One region of the Nonomuraea sp. NPDC005692 genome, then DNA from elsewhere that is predicted to be linked to it. Evidence: riboswitches for the same ligand, from Rfam matches in the RefSeq annotation. Region 1 holds a riboswitch; the other holds the start of a gene.
What was found. A riboswitch is a leader RNA that binds a small molecule or an ion and turns the genes downstream of it on or off. The one in region 1 is predicted to bind cobalamin.

Region 1 (2,957 bases):
ACGCCTCGACGGGCCGTGACGCGGCGGCCCTGGTCAGGCTCGCCGCGTCGGCGTCCTCATCGGCGGGAAAGCAGCCGGCCCGCATCCCCGGTGTCGTGGCATGCCGGACGAACAGCACCTTGCTCAGCTCGGCGCCGCGACCAGCGGATGAGCCGCCGCGCGTCGCTCCGCCCGGTCGCTCGCCCAGCCGAACAGCACGCCGAACACCGCCCAGAAGACGAGCTGCGTGCCGATCGAGGCGAGCCGGAACTCCCACAGCAGCGTGGCGGGGAAGCCCTCGGGCACCTCGTCGACCGCCGGCAGCAACCACCACGCGGCGACGACGGGCACGAGGAACGCGACCGCCGCCGCCGTCCAGCGCGCCCACGGGTCGCCGTCGACCCGGCGGGCCGTCGCCACCGCGATCGCCGTCGCCGCCAGCCCGACGAGGATCATCACCACGTAGAGCAGCGTGCGGCTGTCGATGGTGTCCGGATCACCCACCGCAGGCGGGTTGGCCGGATATTTCACGAAAGGCACGAGGATGATCGCGGCGAACGCCGTACCGGCCGCGGCCACTGCCAGCCGCCCGTCGGAACGCGGGGCCGCGGCCACTGCCAGCCGCCCGTCGGAACGCGGGCCGACCCGCCCGCGCAGCCCGGCGAACACCAGGGCGAACACCCCGCCCACGGCGAGCCCGTAGAGCCCGGTGGCCAGGAACAGCCCCGCCTTCTGCACGGGCCTGCCGACCGCGGCCTCCTCGCCGTGGCTGTGCCCGGCTGTCTCGGCTGTCTCGGCGTGGCCGTGCTCGGGTCCCTCGGCCTGGGCGGCGGCCTCCTCCAGGGCGATCGCGTGGTCCACGCGAGGTTCACCGAAGGCGAAGGCGAAGGCGCCCGCGATCAGTCCGGCCAGGAGTCCGATGAGCAGACCTCTGGCCAGGAAGGTGCGTACCATGCCCGGCCCTCAGTGGCAGGGCACGCCGAGCAGGTGGCGCCCGTCGTGCATCAGCTCGTGCAGGAAGGTGCCGGTCTGGGAGATGGCGCCGTTGTCCATCAGAACCAGGTAGGCCACCAGCAGCAGCACGGGCACGGCCAGCAGCAGCCAAGGGCGCAGGCGCGGAAAGGGAATCGTCGAAGGGGTGGACAACCCACTCATGTCAAGCCTCCTCAGGGGTCACGCGTCCCATGTCACGAGGTCACGGCTGCCAAGCGACCTGGCTCCCGGGATCTACGTCCCGGATACAGTGGCGCGTCCGCACCGGCATCTCACCGGATTTCCCTTGGACAACCGTGAAATCTACCGGAACGTATCCTTTCCTCACGTTCGCGTCAATATGCGAACGATGGCCCCCGGGTCACCGGCCGGGTGCGCCCCGTCCCGGGTTCACCGCCACCCCGCTCCGTGCCAAGGCAGTCAGGACCACGGATCTAGCATGCGTTGGTAATTCGACCGCATATCGGCAGCCAGGGTGGGCATCGAGCGATTGGGAGGGGCCGGTGCCATGAATGTTGCCCGCGAGGTGCGCGACCGCTATACGGACGCGTTCAACGCTCACGATATGCAGGCGCTGCTTCGCACTTTCAGCCCGACCGGGGTGTCCATCAGCCCCGAAGGCGTATCTCAGGGACACAGCGAGCTGGCCTCCTATCTGGAGGAGTTCTGGGCGGCATTCCCCGACGTCCGGGCCGTGATCACGGAGTCCTCCGAAGGTGAGGCCACAACCGTCGACGAGCTTCTCATGGTGGGCACCCACCGAGGGCCGTACACCATGCCCGACGGCCAGGTGCTTACCGCGACGGGTCGCCCTGTTCGTTTGCGATGCTGTTATGTCTGCACGGTGGAAGACGAACTCATCACGAGTTTGCGCCTCTATTTCGATCAATTGGAGCTGCTCACCCAGCTCTCCGGTTCTGTGACTCTGCGCCGTCCTTAGCGGATCGCGGCCGCTCGTCCTGCACCTGACAGATGTACCTTCAGCAGGGCTCTGGTTGATCTTCGTGGCCGGCCGCACTCTGGCCGCATGACGACGGAAACTCATGACACGACGGCCCGGGACGCGACCGCCCCTGACCCGACGCCGCGGCTGTTGATGCCGCTGTTCGGACGAGCGTCCGACATGGTGGGCAGGCGCCGGTTGTTCGTCATCGGGGTGGCGGCGCGCGCGGGACAGGGCGTGGCGGCGGCCATGATCGGCCCGACCGCGCTGGCGCTGATGACCGGCACGTCCCCGGAAGGGCCGCAGCGCACCAGGGCGCTGGGCGTCAACGGCGCCCTGCTGTCACTGGGCTTCGTCATCGGGACGATCGGCGGCGGCCTCATCACCAGCGGCCTGAACTGGCGCTGGACGATGCTCCCCGCTCGTACCGCTGCGGCTGCTGCGCCGCAGGACGGTCAAGTGGGGCATGACGGTCGGGCTGGTAACCTTCGGGATGTGCGGCGGCGCGGCCCTGGTCGCGGGCAGTTTCGCGGCCAGGATGATCAGCGCCCGGGGGACGGCGGCGACCGTCGTCACCGGCCTGACCGTGCAGGCCGCCGGCACCGCCGCCATGGTGTTCCTGCCGGCCCAGGGCGGCCTGGTCCTGCTGCTGGCGACGTCGGCCGCCATGGGGTTCGGGCACGTCCTGACGGTGGTGGCCGCCGTCACGACCATCACGTCCGGTCTGGGGGAGACCGACCAGGGGGTGGCGGGAAGCCTCGCCCAGATGCCCACCTTCGTCGGCGGCGCCCTCCTGCGCCGCCCCGCCCCGGCCGCGTGACCCGCCCCTGAGGCTCTACGGTGAGACGGCGGCGGCCAGCTCGGCCGGCCGCCGCAGCCGTTCCTCCGACGGCGAACCCGCCTCGGCCTGGAAGACCGTCACGCCCTGCCCTTCGTCGTCGGGCGTGCGCAGCAGCTCGGCGGTGAGGGTCATGACCCCCACATCCGGATGCCGCTAGTCGCGCGAGATGGAGGACAGTTGCTCACCGGGTGCTCGGTCCAC
Region 2 (2,957 bases), on a different contig from region 1:
GCTCGGCCGCCTGGTTGCACAGCCGGTTGGCGGCGTCCTTGAAGGTCATCCAGCCGTTGCCGGTCTGGGCGAGGGTGCGCATCATCTTGGCGTACAGGTCGCGGGCCTTGACCTGCCGGACGTACCGGCCGTCGCGCTCGGCGGCGCGGTAGGCCTCCTCGAACGCCTCGCCCCACAGGTCGGGCAGCTCCGGGACCTCGTCGGGGTCGAACAGCGACCAGGTGCCGTCGGCCTCGACGCGGCGCATGAACTCGTCGGGGATCCAGTTGGCCAGGTTGAGGTTGTGGGTGCGGCGGGCGTCCTCGCCGGTGTTGTCGCGCAGCTCCAGGAACTCCTCGACGTCCGGATGCCAGGGCTCCAGGTAGACGCAGGCGGCGCCCTTGCGCCGGCCGCCCTGGTTGACGGCGGCCACCGACGCGTCGAGCGTGCGCAGCCACGGGACGATGCCGTTGGAGTGCCCGTTCGTGCCGCGGATCAGCGCGCCCCGGGAGCGCACCCGCGACCAGGAGATGCCGATCCCGCCGGCGAACTTCGACAGCTGCGCCACCTGGGCGTAACGGTCGTAGATGGAGCCGATCTCGTCACGGGGCGAGTCGACCAGGTAGCAGGAGGACATCTGGGTGTGCCGGGTGCCGGAGTTGAACAGCGTCGGCGAGCTGGGCAGATAGGCCAGCGACGACATGAGCCGGTAGAAGCCGACGGCCTCGGCGGGCGTCTCGGCCAGCCCGCAGGCCACGCGCAGCAGCCAGTACTGCGGCGTCTCCACCACCAGCCGGGTGGACGGGTGGCGCAGCAGGTAACGGTCATAGACCGTGCGCAGCCCGAAGTACTCGAACCGCAGGTCGGCGGTGACGTCGACGGCGTCGTCGAGCTTGCGGGCGTTGGCGTTGACGAACTCGGCGGTCTCGTCGCCGACGAGCCCCTCGGCGTGGCCCAGCCGGATCGCCTGGCTGAAGGAGGCCACGCCCTGCCCGCGGACCTCCTTGTCGATGTAGCCCGACAGCAGCCGCGCGGCCAAGCGCGAGTACTGCGGCTCCTCGCCGATCATCTCGGCGGCCGTCTGGATGGACAGCCGGTCCAGCTCGGCGGTGGTGGCCCCGTCGTAGAGGCCGCTGATCGTCTTGGTGGCCACCCGCATCGGGTCGATGTCCGTCAGATCGGTCGCCCAGTGCTCCACCGCACGTACGATCTTGTTGACGTCGACCGGCTCCGCGGTGCCGTTGCGCTTGCGCACCTGCATCTGGACGCGCCGCGGCGCGGACCTGTCGGCGTCCGCCCGCGCCGTCCCGGCCAGGTCCGTCATCGGGTCCCCTGTGACCGTCACTGCGCTCTCCCCTCGTGAACTCGGTCAGTCGCCGAGAACGCGCGCAGGAGGCGGACGGCGAGGCGCCACAGCCCTCTCGCCAGTGCCGTCCACCGTCCCGCGCGGCCTCGGAGCAGCCGCGCACGCATGATCGCGCGCGGCGCGCCGGCAGGTCTTCGGACTCATGGGCATGCTGTCGCTGCCTACTGGCCGTCGCTTCCCGGGCCTTCGGCCCAGTGCGTCTGACGGCGGTCGTTCCCACTCACCGCTGCGGGGCAGTCCCGGATTTCCACCGGGTTCCCTCTTGCCTCGGCCGCCCTGGCGGGGCGACCGAACCGGCTGCGGGAGACACCATATATAGGGCGGATCAAAAAGTCACACCCAACATGTCGTGTTACGAAGAACCCACACTCCGACCCCCTCGCCCGCCGCGAGGCCGGCCAGGCCGTCCTGTTCGCGGGCCCGCGGGCGGACGGATGTGATCGACGTCACAAGCCCGTGATGCCACGTTTTCGCTACCTTAGGTATCGAAACTTCAAGTAGCGAAAACCTGAGGGGACGACCATGAGCGAGACCTCCACCGGCCTGCGTCCGGTCACGCCGGACTGGGACAACGTCACCGCCGCCGAACTGGCCGCCTACGTCGAGGCGGAGAACCGGCTGCGCGCCTCCGTCGAGGCGCAGGCGATCACCGGCCGGCCGGACCCCGGCGCCACCATCGACTGGCGGACGGTGGCGCTGCCCGGCCGCGACGTCCCCGTCCGGGTCCACCGGCCGCGAGCCGTGGCCGGGCCGGGCGGCGGGGACGCGCTGCCGCTCGTGCTCCACGTGCACGGCGGCGGCTTCGTCGGCACGGCGCCGCAGAGCGACTGGGTCAACAGCCACCTCGCCGCCCACCTGCCGGCCGTCGTGATCTCGGTGGACCACCGCCTCCTCGACTGGCGCACGCCGCTGGCCGCCGCCGCCGACGACGGCTGGGACGTGCTCCGGCACGTGCTGGACAACGCCGCGCAGTGGGGAGTCGACCCGGCGCGGGCCGTCCTGTTCGGCGAGAGCTGCGGCGGCCTGATCTGCGCCCTGGCGGCGATCAGGGCACGCGACGCCGGCCTGCCCCTGAAGGCCCAGGTCCTGGTCAACCCCGCCGTGGAGGTGGCCGGGACGATGTTCGACCATCCCTCGATGACCCAGTACGCCGACACCCCGACGCTCAGCGTGCCGGTGTTGCGGTTGTTCCACCGGCTCGCCGTGCCCGAGGGAACGGACGCCCGCGCGCTCTCCCCGCTGCACGCCGACGACCTGGGCGGGCTGGCCCCGGCGCTCGTGGCGGTGCCGACCCACGACCCGATCGCCGACCACGGCCGCCGCTACGCCGAGGCGCTGCGGGCCGCCGGCACCCCCGCCCGCCTGGCCGAGTACCCGGGGGCCGGGCACGCCTTCCTCAGCATGCCGGTCCTGGCCCCCCAGGCCGAGGACGCGCGGGCGGACATCCGCCGCTTCCTCCACGACGCCCTCACCGCGTAACCCCGCGACCGGAGCGGGCCGGCGGGACGGGCCGGCCCCTCGCGTGCCGCCGGGTTCTGCTTCATGATTCGGGGTGTCACCCCGTGGCCCCTCGTGATGGGACGGTCAGTGAAGCGCATCCTCGCCTGGATCG

Region 2: it holds a riboswitch for cobalamin, as region 1 does, so the genes downstream of both, ABZ459_RS50415 (ribonucleoside-diphosphate reductase subunit alpha) here and ABZ459_RS39240 (CbtB domain-containing protein) in region 1, are expected to answer to the same signal.

What each region holds. Positions count from the first base shown of each region.
Region 1 is NZ_JBEXYU010000028.1:21,449-24,405, reverse strand. It holds gene ABZ459_RS39250 (histidine phosphatase family protein) at 1-118, opposite strand, end outside; gene ABZ459_RS39245 (CbtA family protein) at 124-933, opposite strand; gene ABZ459_RS39240 (CbtB domain-containing protein) at 943-1,134, opposite strand; cobalamin riboswitch at 1,169-1,298, opposite strand; gene ABZ459_RS39235 (nuclear transport factor 2 family protein) at 1,448-1,912, shown strand; gene ABZ459_RS39230 (hypothetical protein) at 2,014-2,274, opposite strand; gene ABZ459_RS39225 (hypothetical protein) at 2,165-2,746, shown strand; gene ABZ459_RS39220 (hypothetical protein) at 2,751-2,888, opposite strand; gene ABZ459_RS39215 (hypothetical protein) at 2,885-2,957, opposite strand, start outside.
Region 2 is NZ_JBEXYU010000054.1:29,554-32,510, forward strand. It holds gene ABZ459_RS50415 (ribonucleoside-diphosphate reductase subunit alpha) at 1-1,324, opposite strand, end outside; cobalamin riboswitch at 1,453-1,658, opposite strand; gene ABZ459_RS50420 (alpha/beta hydrolase) at 1,868-2,824, shown strand; gene ABZ459_RS50425 (hypothetical protein) at 2,933-2,957, shown strand, end outside.